DNA from 3 places in the Rhizobium sp. GCM10022189 genome. Region 2 is predicted to be linked to each of the others. Evidence: predicted binding sites of a transcription regulator. Region 2 holds the regulator's gene; each other region holds the start of a gene.
The links. The regulator LexA, encoded in region 2, represses DNA repair genes until DNA is damaged. The targets are predictions, from matches to a motif close to TGTTCNNNNTGTGTTCNG.
Positions count from the first base shown of each region.

Region 1 (6,253 bases), on a different contig from region 2:
GCTTGCGAACTGGTTCGTGCCGCTCGTCTTTGCAGGGCTCTTGCTGCTCGCCTTCCGCATGGGCGAGCGCTTCGCGCCTGTTGTCGTCAGCGTCAACTGGCTGGGCGTGCCGCTTGCCTATATCAACGGGCTGCTGCTGGCGCTCGCCTTTTTCCTGCCGGGCTCCGTCGGCATCGTATCGCTGCTGCTGCTGGTCTTCATGCTGGCGCAGGTCTTCGTGCTGGCGCGCATTCTCCGGATGATCTGCCACGGCCATGCCCTGATGGTCGGCGCCCTGACGCTGGTGCTGCTGGTGCCCTCGATGATGCTGTCGGAATACCTGCAGAATTTTCTCGGCATCTATCCCGCATGAATCAGGAAAAATCGTCCTCGTCGTCGGCAGGCCTGCGGCGATCGGTGATTACCTCGGGATAATCGACCTGCATGAAATAGAGCCCGTCCGGCGGCGCCACGGGGCCGCAGGCCTTGCGGTCGCGCGCATCGAGTGCCGCGCGCACATCGGCGGGCGTCCACTTGCCCTCGCCTGCCAGTTTCAACGTTCCGGCAAAGGAGCGGATCTGGTTGTGCAGGAAGCTCTGGGCCGTCGCACGGATCTCGATGAGCTCGCCGTTGCGGGTCACGTCCAGCCGGTCGAGCGTGCGCACCGGGCTGTTGGCCTGACAATGGGCCGAACGGAAGGTCGAAAAATCGTGCTTGCCGACAAGCGTCTGGGCGGCGGCATGCATGATCTCGTGATCCAGCGCCTTCGGCACCCACCAGGCCTTGCCCGCTTCCAGCGCCAGTGGCGCGCGGCGGCTGACAATGCGGTAGAGATAGTGCCGGCGCAGCGCCGAAAAGCGGGCGTCGAAGAACTCGCTCGCCACGTCGACATCGAGGATCGCCACCTTTTCACCGGCAAGCTTCAGATGGGCGTTCAGCGCATTCTGCAACTTGAAGGGCAGCCAGTCCTTCGAAAGGTCGGCATGGATGACCTGACCCATGGCATGAACGCCGGAATCGGTGCGTCCGGCACCGCGGATGGAAACGGTATCGCCCGATGCCGAAAAGATCGCCTGTTCGATCGCGCCCTGTACCGAAGGCCCGTTGTCCTGCCGCTGCCAGCCGACATAGGGGCCGCCGTCATATTCGACGATCATGCGGTATCGCGGCATCAGGCGAGCCTCGTGCCCGCGGCAAGCGGCGTGCCGCGCAGGAAGTCGGCCGATGCAAGCGGCTTGCCGCCAGCCTTCTGAAGCCTGGTGAGGCGAACGGCACCGGCGCCGCAGGCAACGACGAGATCGTCCGACAGAAGCGTGCCGGCGGCGCCCTCGCCCGGCGCAGGCTCGCAGCCGAGCACCTTGACGCGCTCCGCCTTGCCGTTGCTGTCGAGCTCGAACCAGGCGCCGGGGAAGGGTGCCAGACCGCGAATATGATTGTGGACGTCCCTGGCGTTGCGGCTGAAATCGATGCGGGTTTCGGCCTTGTCGATCTTGGCGGCATAGAGCACGCCTTCCGCCGGCTGCGGCGTCAGCGGCAGATCGCCCATTTCCAGCTTGACCATGGCCTCGGCCATCGCCTTGGCGCCCACATGCATCAGGCGGTCGTGCAATTCGCCTGCCGTCATGTTCGGGCCGATCTCGACTTCGCGGGTCAGCGCCACATCGCCGGTATCGAGGCCCTTGTCCATTTTCATCACCATCATGCCGGTCTTTTCGTCGCCGGCCATGATCGCCCGCTGGATGGGGGCCGCGCCGCGCCAGCGCGGCAGCAGCGAGGCGTGGCCGTTATAACAGCCGTAACGCGTGCCGGTCAGGATAGCCTCGGGCAGCAGCAGCCCGTAGGCGACGACGACGCCGACATCGGCGCCGAGCGCCCGGAACCGCTCACGCTCATCCGGATCCTTGAAATTGACCGGGGTAAAGACCGGCAGGCCAAGCAGTTCGGCCGCCTGATGCACGGGAGACTTCTGCAGGTCGAGGCCGCGCCGCCCGCCCGGCCGTGGCGGCTGGGTATAGACGGCGACGATCCGATGGCCGGCCTCGACGAGCAGGCGCAGCGTCGGGACGGAAAAGTCGGGCGTTCCCATGAACACGATACGAAGAGACATTCTATCTCGCCAATTGAGGATCAGCCGTCTTCAAACGGGTTTACGAGCCTGAGATCAAGCCCCTCGAATTCTTCCGCAGCGCTGCCGTCGGCCCGTTCAGAGCGCCTTGGATTTGGCCGCCTTGGTGAACTTCTTGATCACCATCTCACGCTTCAGCCGCGAGATATGATCGATGAAGAGCACGCCGTTCAGGTGATCGATCTCGTGCTGGAGACAGGTCGCAAGAAGTCCGTCGGCCTCGACGCTCTGTTCCTTGCCGTCGCGGTCCAGATAGTTGACCGTGACTTTGGCGGGGCGTTCGACCTCCGCATAATAGTCGGGAATGGACAGGCAGCCTTCCTCGTAGACGGAACGTTCGTCGGAGGAGCTGACGATCTCCGGATTGATGAAGACGAGCGGCTGCTTCTCCTCGCCTTCCTTCGAAAGATCGATGACGAGCATGCGGCGGGCAACGCCGATCTGGATCGCGGCAAGGCCGATGCCCGGTGCGTCATACATCGTCTCCAGCATGTCGTCGGACAGGCGCTGGAGATCGGCATCGACCCGCTCGATCGGCTTGGAAACCTGGCGGAGGACGGGATCGGGAAGAATGATGAGTGGCTTGATGGTCATGGCGTTCCCATAACGCATCTTTTCACACTAGGGAATCATCCGCCGGGCAGGGATTGCGGTTTTTTGCAGCCTGCCCGGGGATTTTGGGAGGATTGTTCACGCCGCGCGGCGAGCCGCACCGGTGGCGGGCCGGCTTTCGGCGCGGGCACGGAAACGCTGCAGCAGTTCGATGAGGTTCTCCACCTCGTCCTTCAGCCTGCGGGTTTCTGCCGACGTGCGCTCCACCATGCCGGAATTCTGCTGGGTGATGGTGTCCATGTTGCGGATCGCGACGCTGACTTCGTTCACGCCGGTCGCCTGATCGCGGGCGGCGGCGGCGATATCGGCAACGAAGCTGTTGATGATATCGATGCGGCTGATCATGTCGCTCAGCGCCTCGCCGGTGCTGCTGACGATGTTGACGCCTTCGTTCACCTGCGTCGAGCTTTCGGAAATCAGGTTCTTGATCTCCTTGGCCGCATCTGCCGTGCGCTGGGCCAGCTGGCGGACTTCCTGCGCGACGACGGCAAAGCCCTTGCCGGCATCACCGGCGCGTGCCGCCTCGACGCCGGCATTGAGCGCCAGCAGGTTGGTCTGGAAGGCGATCTCATCGATGACGCCGATGATCTTGGCGATCTCGGTGGAGGACTTCTCGATGCCGGCCATCGCCGAAACGGCGCTGGTGACGAGTTCGCCGGAATTCTTGGCCTTCTCCTGCGTTTCGCGCACGGCGCCGGAGGCCTTCTCGGCATTGGCGGCGGTCTGGCTGACGCTGACGGAGAGCTGCTGCAGGGCGGCCGAGCTTTCCTCGACGCCGGCGGCCTGCTGGGCGGTGCGCAGGGCGAGATCGTCGCTGGCCTTGGAGATCACATCGGCGCCGCCGAGAATGTGGCTGGACGTGGTGCGCACGGAGGTGAAGGAATCGCGCAGCGCGCCCACGGCCCTGTTGTAATCCTCGGCCATCGCCTTGAAGTCGCCGGGCAGGTCGGAGGGAAGCGTGGCTTCGAGATCGCCGCGCGACAGGGCTTCGAGACCGCGGCGCAGATGTTCCAGCGCCAACGCCTGATCGGCTGCCGCGCGGGCGCGCTCCTCTTCCAGTACGCGGCGCTTTTCCTCGAGCGCATCGAGAGAGACCGAGATCGAATAGTCCATGTCGAGCATCGCCGCCTTGATGACGGCGGTCAGCTTTTCGGCGAGCGCCTTTCCGTGCTGGCGCGCGAAGAGCGAGGGCCACTGCTTCTCCATCAGGCCGCGGACAAGCTCGGACATGACGAGCGCATAACCGCCGATATACCAGCGCGGCTCCAGGCCGATGCGGGCATGGGTGCGGCCGACGGCCGTGACGCCGTTCACATAGCTCTGGTCGAAATTGCCGCCAGACAGATTGCCCCAATGTTCCTGCTGGCGCTTCTTGGCGTGGCTCATATGGGCCTTGTCGGAAAAGAAGCCCGCGACGGCCGGCGTCTTGGCAAGCTTGCCGTAGAACTTGTCCAGGGCGCCTCCGAGCAGTTCCGAGATCGCCGGCCGCAACTCCCGCAGGTTCTTGCGTGCCTCATCGTCAAGCTCAATGAAGTCAAGGCGCTGCCTGAGGGCGTTATCGGTCTGCTGGGAAGTCATGGGGATCTCTTGTCTGGCGCGAATGCGGAGGGAAATTACCACGCCAGATTTGGCGAATATGGTTTAGCAATCGTTAAGTGCGGCCGCTAATTTTTCTTCCGTTACAGCGAGGTAGCGCGACGACCGGCAACAGGCCACGGTGGATTGTTCACGGTTTGATCTGGATATCCGCGCAGTTTTTGTTATGGTGCGGCATGACCACGACAGCCGACTCACTCACCATTTCCCTGCCCATGCTGAGCCCGGGCGTGCTTGCGCTCGCCGGCGGAGCACTCGCCGTCATCATTCTCGCGACGATCGTGTTTGCGCTGCGCAATGCCGGCATTCGCCGCGAGGAGGCGGAAGAGGCCAATCTGCGCGCGGCCGAAAGCGACGCACGCATGGCCGAGCTTCTGAAAATCCAGGCGGAGATGCAGGGGCGCATTTCGACGATGGCGGAGGTTTTCGGCGCGCGGCAGGCCGAGCTCAACCAGGCGATCAACCAGCGGCTCGACGGCATGTCGCAGCGCATGAGTTCGACATTGACCGAGCAGACGAAATCGACGCATGACAACCTGCAGAAGCTGCAGGAGCGCCTGGCCGTCATCGATGCGGCCCAAAGCAATATTCAGACGCTCGCCAAGGATGTCGTCGGGCTGCAGGCGATCCTTTCCAACAAACAGACGCGCGGCGCCTTCGGCCAGTCCCGCATGGAAACGATCGTCGCCGACGGATTGCCGATGGGCGCCTATGCCTTCCAGCAGACGCTTTCCAACGGCTCGCGGCCGGACTGCACGATCCGGATGCCGAACGGCGCTCCGCCGCTGGTGATCGACGCCAAATTTCCGCTGGAGGCCTGGAATGCGATCCGCGACGCCGGCAGCGCCGATGCCGGCAAGCTTGCCGCCCAGCAATTCCGCCGCGACATGGACATCCACATCAAGGACATTTCCGACAAATACCTCATCCAGGGCGAAACGCAGGACACGGCCTTCCTCTTCGTTCCCTCGGAATCGATCTTCGCGGAAATCCACGAGAATTTCGAAGCGATCGTGCAGAAGGCGCACCGCGCGCGCGTCGTCATCGTTTCGCCTTCGCTGCTGATGCTGTCGATCCAGGTGATCCAGGCCGTATTGAAGGACCAGCGCATGCGGGCGCAGGCGCATGTCATTCAGGGCGAGGTCGCCCTTCTGATGGACGACCTTGGCCGGCTCGACGAGCGCGTGCGCAAACTGCAGGGCCATTTCTCGCAGACGCAGCGCGACGTGGACCAGATCATCACTTCGGCGGACAAGCTGACCAAGCGCGGCGCGAAAATCGAGGCGCTGGAATTCGAGGGTGGCGACGGCAGGCCGGCCCGCGAGAACGAGGCCCCGCCTAAATCCGTCGAAAGCCGGACCGGGCTGCTGAAGCTCAGGGTGGTTGACGAGGAGTGATCGCTTCGGCAGTGTCGCGGCCCGAAGCAAGGGACGACATTCCATGATTACAGTTTTCGGCTCCATCAACATGGACCTCATCGCGACCACCGAACGCCTGCCGAAACCGGGCGAAACGGTTGCCGGCAACAGCTTTGCAACGGCGGCCGGCGGCAAGGGCGCCAATCAGGCGCTCGCCGCGCGGCGGGCAGGCCGCTACGTCCACATGGCGGGTGCTGTCGGCAAGGATGCCTTTGCCGAAGGCGCGCTCGAGCTTCTTGACGCGGCCGGCACCGATCTTTCCCGTGTCAGCCATGTCGAGGGGCCGACAGGCACGGCTCTCATTCTGGTGGGCGGCGACGGCGAGAACATGATCGCCGTCATTCCGGGCGCGAACGGCAAGGTCAGCGGCGACAATGCCGAGGCAGCCGTCAACGCCATGGACCAAGGCGATATTCTCATGCTGCAACTCGAGGTTCCCGTCGAAGCGGTCGAGCGCGCGCTGGCCGCCTCCCGCGCCAGGGGCATTACCAGCATTCTCAATCTCGCTCCGCTTATCCCGGAC
Region 1 is NZ_JBHSOR010000049.1:699,448-705,700, forward strand. It holds gene ACFPWW_RS24520 (hypothetical protein) at 1-352, shown strand, start outside; gene truA (tRNA pseudouridine(38-40) synthase TruA) at 354-1,151, opposite strand; gene fmt (methionyl-tRNA formyltransferase) at 1,151-2,086, opposite strand; gene def (peptide deformylase) at 2,183-2,698, opposite strand; gene ACFPWW_RS24540 (methyl-accepting chemotaxis protein) at 2,795-4,294, opposite strand; gene ACFPWW_RS24545 (DNA recombination protein RmuC) at 4,489-5,709, shown strand; gene ACFPWW_RS24550 (ribokinase) at 5,753-6,253, shown strand, end outside.
Region 1: a site for LexA is predicted at 4,440-4,457, ahead of ACFPWW_RS24545 (DNA recombination protein RmuC). Genes of this name have one in related genera too.

Region 2 (6,253 bases):
ATCGGGAAGCTAATGCCAAGTTACCGTGATGCCATTTTGTGCATCGCGGCATCATCTTTTAGGCACTGCAGCGATGAGCTGGATGCATATCAGAACACCATGATTTGACTGGATTTTTCGCTTCCCTGATTTTTCCTCGTATTTCAATCGATTATTGTTTGCTCCTTTTGATCTCAGGTTGCATTCTGCCGGTCTGCGGGGGCGGGTCCAGGCGATTATGACGGGGTTGGAGACAAGACAGCGGCAGGCGAAATCCATCGATGAAAAGATGGATTTTATTGGCGTTGCCCCGCGCGCCATTGTGACGCAACCGGTCCGCACGCAAGCCGCGACACCCTTTCCATGGCGACTGGCGGCCGTTGGGAAACGGTACGTCTCCTTGTCCGTGCATATGGCGGCCGAGGAGGCCGGTCACGGCCGCCTCATCCTCTTCTCGCCGGTCTTCCTGGGGGCGGGTGCCGCCACCTGGTTTCTGACAGGCTCGGACTTTCCGGCCGTCTCGCTCGGTCTCTGCCTGCTTGTCCTCCTTGTCGCCGTCACGGTCTGCGGCCATGGCCGGCCGAAATTGCGGGCGACACTGCTTGGCCTGCTTCTCTTTGCCGGCGGCATGCTTTCGGCACAGGTCGAAACCTGGCGGGCAAGGACCCTGATCCTCGATTCAGCCGTCACGACGACCGTGACCGGCCGCATCGAGCGCCGGGAAGGCGATGGCGAGGGACGCTGGCGTTATATTCTCAAGGTCAACGGCACAAGCGCACCCGAGATCAGGCGTCCGCCCGAACGCGTCTCCGTGCTGGCGCGTGGCGCGGCCCGCCCCTTCGAACTCGGCGACATCATCGAGGGCAGGGCGCGGCTGACGCCTCCGGCGGGGCCGGCGCTCCCCCATCTCAACGATTTCGCCTTCAGCGCCTATTTCGACCGCATCGGCGCCAACGGCTTCTTCTATGGGGCGCCGAAAAAGGTGGCGGAACAGTCGGAGCAGGCAGGCTCGCTCGATGAGGCCGTCCTGGAGTGGCTCTATCGCCTGAGAAGCGGCATCGGCGATCGGATCCGCTCCGCCCTGCCCGGCGACACCGGGGCCTTTGCCGCCTCCCTTGTCACCGACGAGAGACGCGCGATCTCGGATGAAACGACGGAAGCCTTGCGGCAATCCGGCCTTGCCCACATTATCGCAATCTCCGGCCTCAATATGGCGCTCTCCGCCGGCATCTTCTTCGTCGGCCTGCGTGTCGTCCTCAGCCTGTTTCCCGGTATTGCCCAGGCGTGGCCGACCAAGAAGATCGCGGCCGCCGGCGCGCTCGCTGCGGTAACCGCCTACTATCTGATCTCGGGTTTTGCCGTCTCCGCCGAACGCGCCTTCATCATGATGGCGATCATGCTGGTCGCCGTCTTCTTCGACCGGCCATCGATCAGCCTTAGAAACGTGGCGCTGTCCGCTCTCGTGATCCTCGCTGTCTCGCCATCGGAAGTGCTGGGGCCAAGCTTCCAGATGTCCTTTGCCGCCACGCTCGCACTTGTCGCCGGCTACGATCTCTGGAAGCGGCGGCCGATGCGTGAGAACGCTCTTGCCAGGCTGCCGATCATGAAGCCGATCTCCATGGTTGGCAGTTTCTTCGGCGGCGTTTTCCTGACGTCGCTGATCGGCGGCTTCTCGACGGCACTGTTTTCGATCGAGCATTTCCACCGCCTGACGGCCTATGGCCTGCCGGCAAATCTTGCGGCCATGCCGGTCATTTCCTTCATCGTCATGCCGGCGGGCATGCTGGCAATGCTGCTGATGCCCTTCGGCCTGGACGGCTGGCTGTGGCAGGTGGCAGGCTTCGGGCTCGATCTGGTGATCACGATCGCCAAGGCGATCGCGGGGTGGGGCGGCAATATAGATATCGGCCGCTTGCCCGGCTGGTATTTCCCGACAGCCGTCTCCGGCTTTCTGCTGCTGACGCTGCTCAGAACGGGGCTGCGGCACATGGGAACGGCAATTGTCGCGGTCTCCACGCTTGCTGTGGCCGTTCTCCCGTCCGGTGCGGCGCCCGATATCGCCATCTCAGAGGATGGCGGGCTTGTTGCCATAGTCGATGGAGAGGCGATGGCTTCAAACCGTGAGAAGCCGCCCGCCTTCATCTTCGAACAATGGCAGCGGGCGCTTGCCCTCGAAGAGCACCGCAAGCCGGTAATGCTCCAAGCCGCCAAGGCGCCCGCCGCGCCTGACGGCAAACGGTTGCAGCTTTCGCCGGATCAGCAGGATGAAGCCAGAGAGGCGATGAGACAGGCGGCCGACACCGGCCCTCCCTCGCGTTTCTCCTGCCTGAAGGGCGCCTGGTGCAGCGTCGCGCTCGCCAACGGAAAGAGGCTGACCGTCATCGACAATGCCGCCTATCTCGGGCCGGCCTGCGATACGGCCGATATTGTCGTGACCCCCGTCCGGCTGCGCGTCGACCGCTGCCGCTCCGGCGCGCTGCTCTTGACCGGCGAAACGTTGCGCAGGACAGGTTCCGTCGAACTTCGGTTCACTGCCAACGGAGTTGAGGCCACCACCACATTCGACACGTTGCAGCGCCCCTGGATGCGTCACCGCGCCTATGACTGGCGAAGCAATGCATTCGCGGACGCCGGCCTGTCACCGGTCAGTGATAGCGGCGAATGAGGCCGACGAGCTTGCCCTGAACCTTGACGCGATCCGGCGGGAAAATGCGGGTCTCGTAGGCGGGGTTTGCAGCCTCGAGCGCAATCGATGCGCCCTTGCGGCGGAAGCGCTTGAGCGTCGCTTCCTCGTCGTCGACGAGTGCAACGACGATATCGCCGGGATTGGCCGTGCTGCCATTGCGGATGATGACCGTGTCGCCATCGAAAATGCCGGCTTCGATCATCGAATCGCCGCGAACTTCCAGCGCATAATGTTCGCCGGAGCCAAGCATATCGGTCGGAACCGTGATGTCATGCGTATTGTTCTGGATCGCCGAGATCGGCACGCCGGCGGCGATGCGCCCCATGACGGGAACGGAGACCGAATTGCCGTTATCGGCGGCAGGTGCCGGCTTGGCCGAGGCGGGAGGCGCCACAGGCTGCGGCTTGCCGAGACTGCCCTCGATGACGCTCGGCGAAAAGCCGCGCCGGGGTTGCAGGCTCGGGCTGTAGGCTTCCGGCAGTTTGATGACTTCGAGCGCCCGCGCCCGGTTCGGAAGCCGGCGAATGAAGCCGCGTTCCTCGAGTGCCGTGATCAGCCGGTGAATACCGGATTTCGAGGCCAGATCCAGGGCGTCCTTCATCTCGTCGAAAGACGGCGGAACGCCTGACTCCTTCATCCTTTCGTGAATGAAAAGAAGGAGTTCCTGTTGTTTGCGCGTGAGCATGGCGTGTAACCCCAGTCTTGAAACAAATCCAGAACGGACACTATATGTTCCATATGTGTTCCGCAAGTGGCTAAATTTTCGTAAAACTTCTGTTCATTCTGTCGAGAATTTTATTTTTCGCGGCCCTTGCGCCTTCGCACCCTTGCCTCGCAAGGCCTGCTGAAGCACATCTCCTTGTCATTGCTGGAGGGAACCCGATGCGCAAAGACAGGCTTCCGATCGATCATCTCGTCTTGCCGGTGACGGATATCGACCTTGCCCGCGAAAGGCTGGACAAGCTGGGTTTCACGGTCGCGCCCGATGCCCGCCATCCCTTCGGCACGGAAAATGCCTGCGTGTTCTTTGCCGACAAAACCTATCTCGAGCCTTTGGGCGTCGCGAGCGTTGCAGAGAGCGAGCAGGCGGCGCGTCGCGGCAACGTCTTTGCCGCCCGTGACCAGGCATTCCGCTTCCGTTGCGGCGACGAGGGCCTTTCCGCGATTGCCTTCGCCACCGGCGATGCAAGGCGAGAACATGCCCGATTCGTCGAGGCCGGCATCAGCGCCGGTTCCCTGCTGCAGTTCGAGCGTCCGGTGAAAATGCCAGATGGCGCAGAAAGTGTTGCCGGCTTCCGGCTCGCCTTCGCCGCCGATCTCCGGGCGCCGGATTTCCTCCTCTTTGCCGTCGAGCGCGTGAACCCGTTGCCCGCCGATCGCGCCGTACTGGAGACGCATGCCAATGGTGTCACGGGTATTGCCGAAATTGCCCTGGCTGCGCCGGAGCCGAAGGCCTTCGGTGTTTTCGTCCGATCGGTTGCAAGGGTCGTGTCAGCTGACGACACGGGCTTCGGGCTGCAGATTGCCACCGCCAATGCGAAGATCAGCCTGATGACACCTGAAGGACTGGAGGCCTATTACGATCTGGTGACGCCCGATACCGATCGCGGCCTGCGTGGACGGGCAATCCTCTTTGCCGTCGGCGATCTGGCCGTGACAGAAGCGCATTTGGCTGCTAACGGGGTCACATACACACGCAAGGCCAACCGAATTCTGGTGAAGCCGGCGCCCGGGCAGGGCACGCTCTTCGCCTTCGAGGAAAGATCATGAGCACCAATACGAACTCCGTGGTGACGGTCGGCGAGGGCGCCGGCAAGGTTACTTTTTCCAATACCGGACGCCTGTCGCTGATTGCCGGCGCTTGCGAACTGGAAAGCCGCGACCACGCGTTCATGGTTGCCGGCACCTTGAAGGAACTCTGCGCCAAGCTCGGCATCGGGCTCGTCTACAAGACGTCCTTCGACAAGGCGAACCGTTCCTCGCTGTCGAGCAAGCGCGGTGTGGGCCTTGAGAAGGGGCTGGAGGTCTTCGCCGACCTGAAAAAAGAGCTCGGCATTCCGGTTCTGACGGACATCCATACGGAAGAACAATGCGCCGAGGTGGCCAAGGTCGTCGATGTCCTTCAGATACCGGCTTTCCTGTCCCGCCAGACGGATCTTCTGGTGGCCGCGGCAAGGACCGGCCGCGTCATCAACGTCAAGAAAGGCCAGTTCCTGGCCCCCTGGGACATGAAGAACGTGCTCGGCAAGCTGAACCAGAGCGGCAATCCGAACGTTCTTCTGTGCGAGCGCGGCGCCTCCTTCGGCTACAACACGCTGGTTTCCGACATGCGCTCGCTGCCGATCATGGCGGCAACCGGCGCGCCTGTCATCTTCGATGCCACACATTCGGTCCAGCAGCCCGGCGGGCAGGGGGAAACCTCGGGCGGCGAGCGGCAGTTCGTCGAGACGCTGGCGCGCGCAGCCGTTGCCGTCGGCGTTGCCGGCGTCTTTATCGAGACCCATCAGGATCCCGACAACGCGCCCTGCGACGGCCCGAACATGGTCTATCTCAAGGATATGCCGCGGCTTCTGGAAAAGCTGCTCGCTTTGGACGCGGTCGCCAAGGGCTGACAGTCAAAAGCCTGACATGATCGTGTTATAGCGACGGTCAGACATGCAGGACGAAGGTGTCGCAAAGTGCCATTGTAATTTGCGCACCTTCGATTAAGACGGTTTCAAACGATTTATCCACCCACCGAGCAGGAAAAAACCATGACTGCAATTACCGATATCATCGCCCGCGAGATTCTCGATAGCCGTGGCAATCCCACCGTCGAAGTCGATGTCTATCTCGAAGACGGCAGCATGGGCCGCGCGGCTGTTCCCTCGGGTGCTTCGACCGGCGCGCATGAAGCCGTCGAAGTGCGCGATGGCGGCAAGCGCTATCTCGGCAAGGGTGTCGAAAAGGCTGTCGAAGCCGCCAATACGGAAATCTTCGACGCGATCGGCGGCATCGATGCCGAAAACCAGATCCAGATCGACCAGATCATGATCGAACTCGACGGCACGCCGAACAAGTCGCGCCTCGGCGCCAATGCCATCCTCGGCGTTTCGCTCGCCGTTGCCAAGGCTGCCGCCCAGGCTGCCGGCCTGCCGCTCTATCGCTACGTCGGCGGCGCTTCCGCAAGCGTGCTGCCGGTTCCGATGATGAACATCATCAACGGCGGCGCCCATGCCGACAACCCGATCGATTTTCAGGAATTCATGATCCTGCCGGTCGGCGCGGATTCGATCCGCGAAGCCGTCCGCATGGGTTCGGAAGTCTTCCATACGCTGAAGAAGGAACTGGCTGCCCAGGGCCACAACACCAATGTCGGCGACGAAGGCGGTTTCGCACCCGGCCTGAAAAGCGCTCCGGAAGCTCTCGACTTCATCATGAAGTCGGTCGAGAAAGCCGGCTACAAGCCGGGCGAGGACATCTATCTCGGCCTCGACTGCGCCTCGACGGAATTCTTCAAGGACGGCAAATATGTGCTGGAAGGCGAAGGCCGCACGCTGGAATCGGGCGCAATGGCCGAATACCTTGCCGAACTCGTCGCCAAGTATC
Region 2 is NZ_JBHSOR010000002.1:325,668-331,920, reverse strand. It holds gene ACFPWW_RS01795 (ComEC/Rec2 family competence protein) at 218-2,644, shown strand; gene lexA (transcriptional repressor LexA) at 2,625-3,350, opposite strand; gene ACFPWW_RS01785 (VOC family protein) at 3,548-4,435, shown strand; gene kdsA (3-deoxy-8-phosphooctulonate synthase) at 4,432-5,277, shown strand; gene eno (phosphopyruvate hydratase) at 5,419-6,253, shown strand, end outside.

Region 3 (6,253 bases), on a different contig from region 2:
ATCTCCTCGGACTTCGGCGGGAAGAACTCGAAGGAGATCCTGATATCGCGGCGGGCGTCGTTTTTCTGGGTCATTCATTCTCTCCCGGCAAATGTAGGTACGGCGCCTTCGCTCTCCAGCGAAGCCACGAGGCGCCTCGGATCGCGCGCGAGCCAGATCGTAACCGTGAGGCCCTTCTCGCCCTGCTGACCCGGATGAAGATCGACGACCTGCTCCACATCGAGGCCCGCCTTGCGCACCCAGTCCGACATGGCCTGGTGCGAGAAGCCGAGGCGGACATGGGCATGTTCGTCACGAAGATATTCGAGATTGTGGGGCGCCAGGTCGATGATGACGAGACGCCCGCCCGGCCGCAGCATGCGCGCGGCCTCCGTGATCGCGATCTCGGGCTGATCGAAGAAGTGCAGCACCTGATGGATCGTCACCAGATCGAAATCCTGTCCCTCGAACGGAAGGTTCAGGATATCGGCGTGGCGCACCGAAGCGGTGGTGATGCGGGACTTGTCGAGATTGGCGCGCGCGACGCTCAGCATGTCGCGGCTGGCATCGACGCCGATGGCCCGGCGATAGCGGCCGGCAAGCAGTTCGAGCATGCGGCCGGTGCCGGTGCCGAGGTCGAGCAGCGAATCGATCGGGTTTGCACCAAGCAGCTTGATGACGGCCGCATCCACCTCTTCGTCGGCGGCGTGCAGGCGGCGAAGCTCGTCCCATTCGGCGGCGTTGCGGCTGAAATAGGCCTGCGCCCGCTCGGCGCGCTGGCGCTTGACGGCGGCCAGGCGCTCCCCGTCACGCTGCACGACCGGATCGTTTTCCGAGACGTGCTTCAGGAGATTGCGCACCAGAGCGGCAGCCTTGCCTTCATGGGCCAGCCGGAAATAGGCCCATGCCCCTTCCTGATAGCGGTCGATAAGTTCCGCCTCCCCGAGCAGCTTCAGGTGCCGGGAGATGCGGGGCTGGGATTGGCCGAGAATTTCCGTAAGATCGGTCACGGTGAGATCGCCCGCCGCCAGCAGCGCCAGAAGCCGCAGGCGCGTCGGTTCGCCGGCCGCCTTCAAGACGTCCACCAGCGCATCCAGTCCAAGCCTTAAGGGTTCGCTCATATCCTACCCAATCAACATATAAAGATATCTTTATGTGATTTGGATAGCGGAGGCAAGCGGCATTTTGCCGATTTGCGAACTTGCCTGTGGCGACAGCGACGGCGGGCATGAAAAAGCCCCGGACCAGCCGGGGCTCTCGCAACGCGTGAAGAACCGATCAGCGCGTCAGGCGCTTGTGGGCCTGGCTGCCCGGGTTCAGCGCATCGGGGCCGAGGCGACGGATCTTGTCCTGCTCGTAATCTTCGAAATTGCCTTCGAACCATTCGACATGGCCCTCGCCTTCAAAGGCGAGGATGTGGGTCGCCAGACGGTCGAGGAACATGCGGTCGTGGCTGATGATGATGGCGCAGCCGGCAAAATTTTCCAGCGCGCTTTCGAGCGCACCCAGCGTTTCCGTATCGAGGTCGTTGGTCGGTTCGTCGAGCAGCAGCACGTTGCCGCCGGCCTTGAGCATCTTGGCAAGATGAACGCGGTTGCGCTGGCCGCCCGAAAGATTGGCGACCTTCTGCTGCTGGTCGCCGCCCTTGAAGTTGAAGGCGCCGCAATAGGCGCGCGAGTTCATGTCGAACTTGCCGAGCTTGATGACTTCGGCGCCGCCGGAAATTTCCTCCCAGACGGTCTTGTTGCCGTCGAGCGCGTCGCGGCTCTGGTCGACATAGCCGAGCTGCACCGTCTCGCCGATGCGGATCGAACCGCCGTCGGGCTTTTCCTGGCCGGTAATCATCTTGAACAGCGTCGTCTTGCCGGCGCCGTTCGGGCCGATAATGCCGACGATACCGCCCGGCGGCAGCTTGATCGACAGGTCGTTGATCAGCGTGCGGCCCTCGAAGCCCTTGGTGATGCCCTCCATCTCGATGACCACCTGGCCGAGACGCTCGCTGACCGGAATGATGATCTGCGCGTCGCCGGGACGCTGCTTTTCGGCGGCTTCCACCAGCTGTTCATAGGACTTGATACGGGCCTTGGACTTGGCCTGACGGGCCTTCGGGCTGGATGCGATCCATTCCTGTTCGCGGCTGATCGCCTTCTGGCGCGATGCTTCCTCGCGGTTTTCCTGCAGCATGCGCTTGGCCTTGGCCTGCAGGTAGGCCGAGTAGTTGCCTTCGTAGGGGATGCCGCGGCCGCGGTCGAGTTCGAGGATCCAGCCGGTGACGTTGTCCAGGAAGTAGCGGTCGTGGGTAATCATCATCACGGCGCCCGGATAGTCGCGCAGGTGCTTTTCGAGCCAGGCGATGGTTTCGGCATCCAGATGGTTGGTCGGTTCGTCGAGCAGCAGCAGGTCCGGCTGCGACAGCAGCAGGCGGCAAAGCGCAACACGGCGGCGCTCGCCACCCGACAGCGTCGTGACATCGGAATCGCGCGGCGGGCAGCGCAGCGCTTCCATCGCCATTTCGACCTGGCTTTCCAGATCCCAGAGATTCTGGCTGTCGATAATGTCCTGAAGCTTCGCGCCCTCTTCCGCCGTCTCGTCGGAATAGTTCATCATCAGCTCGTTATAGCGATCGACGATCGCCGTCTTGGAGGCGACGCCTTCCATGACGTTTTCGAACACCGTCTTGTTCGGATCGAGCTGCGGCTCCTGCTCCAGGTAGCCGACCGTCGCCCCTTCGGCGAGCCAGGCCTCGCCGGTATATTCCTTGTCCCGGCCGGCAATGATGCGCAGCACGGTCGATTTACCGGCGCCGTTCGGACCGAGAATACCGATCTTGGCATCGGGATAGAAGGAAAGATGGATGTTCTCGAGGATCTTCTTGTTGCCATAGGCCTTGTTGAGGCCGGACATATGATAGATGAACTGGCGTGCCATGCTGGGATGCTCCGGACGGAAACTTGAAATCGTGGCCGCTATGTAGGCGAAACCACGCCCGCGAGCAACGCCGAAACCCTGTTTCGTCAGGATTTCGGCATGTTTCCGTCAGAAGCCGGCTGCATCCACAAGGCCTTCGTCACAGCCGAACGAGGTCTTCCCGGCTGCCTGGATAAGACCGCCGAGGCCCTTTTCCTTGGCCTGAGCCGAAACGGCATCCTGCGAAAGCCCGATCGTCAGTTCGCTGATCACGCGCGTGTTGCCGACGCGCCGGCAGCTCATCTTCACCCGGTCGCTGGCGCCGGCGCCGAAACTCTTGTCGAAGGCCGCCTTGATCGCCTCCGCCTTCAGCACCTTGCCGACATTGGCGGCGAAGAGCTCGCGCACGGCAGAGGCGTTGAGGTCGCCCATCAGGTCGACGGCGGTGGCGAAATAATCGTCGGCGCTCATCTTCGTGCAGGTGCCGTGTTTGATCCATTCATGCCGCTCGAGCCCCGATTGCGTGCCGGGCATCGCCTTGTCGAGTGCTGCCTTCGTCTCGGTCGAGAGGTTCACGGCCGGCAGGCTCGTCCACTGGCCATCCTTGTCGGCGACCTTCTGGTCGGCCGGTACGCCGCAATAGTCCTGGCGCATCGGCCACAGGCCGTGGAGGGAGAAATTGGTGGCGTCGTAGCGCTCGCCGCTCTGGCTGGCGCATTCCGCCTTCTTCTGGTTGGTCTGGCAGAATGCCGGCTGCCAGCTTGCCGCAAGGATGAAACGCGTGCGTCCGCTTTCCTGCGCGCAGACCGACCCGACCGACGAAAGCGAGAGGAACAGGATGGAAACCGAAAAAAGAAACTTGCCCATTGATAGCCCCGACAAAGAACATTACAGGAACAAACAAGCACGAAGCCGAAGTTTGCGCAACCCTGAATCGCAAGGCGACACATGCTTTCTCATGTATGGGCGGGAACGCAATATTGCATTTGCCCCGATATCTGGTCTGTTGTGCGGGGGGAGGAATGCATGTTTTCCGAGACGATACGGCTTGATAATGCCGGGGCTTCGCTTGCCTGCCATCACCAGCCCGCAGAAGGGCAGCCTCGCGCTATCCTGATGATTTCACACGGGCTTGCCGAACATTCGCGCCGCTACCGGCGCTTCGCCGGGGCCATGGCCGCCAGAGGCTGCCACGTCTATGCCCACGACCATCGCGGCCATGGCGAGACGACCGCACCGGATGCGCCGCTCGGCCGTTTTTCGAAACGCGGCGGCATCGAACACGTCGTCGACGATATCGCCGCCGTCCACAGCCTTGCCACCGGCCGTCACCCGGGCCTGCCCGTCATTCTCTTCGGCCACTCGATGGGCGGCCTGATTGCGCTCAATGCCGCGGAAGATCTCGCCGGCCGCTTCGCAGCACTTGCCGTCTGGAACTCGAATTTCGCCGTCGGTCTTTCCGGCCGGGTCGCGCAGGCGATCCTGCTGGCCGAGCGCATGCTCAAGGGCTCCGACGTGCCGAGCGACATGCTGCCGCGGCTGACATTTTCCGCCTGGGGCAAATCCATTCCCGGCCACCGGACGGGATTCGACTGGCTGTCGCGCGATCCGGCCGAGGTCGATGCCTATATTGCCGATCCGCTCTGCGGCTTCGATGCTTCGGTATCGCTCTGGCTCGACGTCTTCGCCCTCACCTTCCGCGGCATCGCCAAGGAGCGGCTTGAAAGGCTGCCGAAGGACCTGCCGATCCATCTGGTCGGCGGCGGCCAGGATCCGGCAACATCCAAGGGAAAAGCCGTTTTCTGGCTGTCAAAGCGTTTGAAAAGCCAGGGCTTCTCCCGTATCAGCACTGAGATATATCAGGACCTGCGACATGAAACGCTGAACGAAATCGGCGCGGAAAAGCCGATCGCGGATTTCGCCCGCTGGTGCGACGCCGCCGTCCGCACGGTCCCGAGTGAAAGGACCTGAGATGACGAGCATGACTTCCACCCGCCTTCCCGCCTCCTCGGAGGTGACGTTCGGCCTGCTGTTCATGCTGCTCTCGGTGCTGATCTCGCCGCTGATCGACATTTTCTCCAAGCTTGCGACCGCAACGATCTCGTCTACCGAAGTCGCCGGTTTCCGCTTCGTCATCCAGTCGCTGACCATGCTGCCCTTCGTCTTCCTGCGCGGCGCGAAAATCCAGTTCACGCTGAAGCAGAGCTGGTATCATGCGATCCGCGGCGCCATGGTCACGACCTCGATGATCTGCTTCGTCACCACGCTGAAGGTCATGGCCGTTGCCGATGCCATCGCCATCTTCTTCGTCGAGCCGATCATCCTGACGATCCTCGGCAGCATTTTCCTGAAGGAGACCATCGGCTGGCGGCGCTACAGCGCCTGCGCCGTCGGTTTTCTCGGCGCCATGCTGATCATCCAGCCGAGTTTCGAAGAAGTCGGCTATATCGCCTTGCTGCCCGTGGTCAGCGCCTTCTGCATCGCCGTCTTCGCGCTGATGACGCGGGTTCTGTCGCACCGCGAAGACCCCTGGGCCATGCAGTTCCAGACCGGGCTCTGGGGCATCTTCTTCTGCGCCGTCATCCTTTTCGTCGGTTACGGCAGCGGCTCCGACATCATCGATACGGCCATGCCCGACCTGCCGGCCTTCGCCTACCTGCTCGGCACCGGCATTGCCGCCGCGGTCACAGGCATTCTCGCCGCCTACGCCTATCGTGCGGCACCCGCCTCGACGCTCGCTCCCCTGCAATATCTGGAAATCGTCTCGGCCACGGTCTTTGCCTGGCTGGTCTTCGGCGATTTCCCGGATGCGCTGAAATGGCTCGGCATCCTCATCGTCATCGCGTCCGGCCTCTACATCATCTGGCGCGAGCGGCGCTTTGCTTCCAAACCCGTATCCGATACATCTGAGGCAACGCGGGCGCCCTGACATCCGCAACCGCCCATGAGGAGGAGTTTGGGAGGAAACCGGGAGGAACATGACGCAAGACAAGAACAAGAAGCCGCCGCTTGCGGGCATCCGGGTCATCGAGCTTGCGCGCGTGCTCGCCGGCCCCTGGGCCGGGCAGATGCTGGCCGATCTCGGCGCCGATGTCATCAAGGTGGAAAACCCCGACGGAGGTGACGACACCCGGCATTGGGGGCCGCCCTTCGTCGAGGGAGCCGATGGCGAGAATCTCTCGGCCGCCTATTACCATTCCGCCAATCGCGGCAAGCGCTCGATAACTGCGGACCTGAAAAGCGAGGAAGGCCAGTCGCTGGTGCGCCGCCTCGTGGCCACCGCCGATGTGCTGATCGAGAATTTCAAGCTCGGTGGCCTCGTCAAGTACGGTCTCGACTATGACAGCCTGAGAGCGATCAATCCCCG
Region 3 is NZ_JBHSOR010000003.1:150,998-157,250, reverse strand. It holds gene metF (methylenetetrahydrofolate reductase [NAD(P)H]) at 1-74, opposite strand, end outside; gene ACFPWW_RS04285 (ArsR/SmtB family transcription factor) at 75-1,100, opposite strand; gene ettA (energy-dependent translational throttle protein EttA) at 1,258-2,907, opposite strand; gene ACFPWW_RS04275 (ribonuclease T2 family protein) at 3,016-3,753, opposite strand; gene ACFPWW_RS04270 (alpha/beta fold hydrolase) at 3,913-4,857, shown strand; gene ACFPWW_RS04265 (DMT family transporter) at 4,859-5,815, shown strand; gene ACFPWW_RS04260 (CaiB/BaiF CoA transferase family protein) at 5,865-6,253, shown strand, end outside.
Region 3: a site for LexA is predicted at 3,768-3,785, ahead of ACFPWW_RS04275 (ribonuclease T2 family protein). Genes of this name have one in related genera too.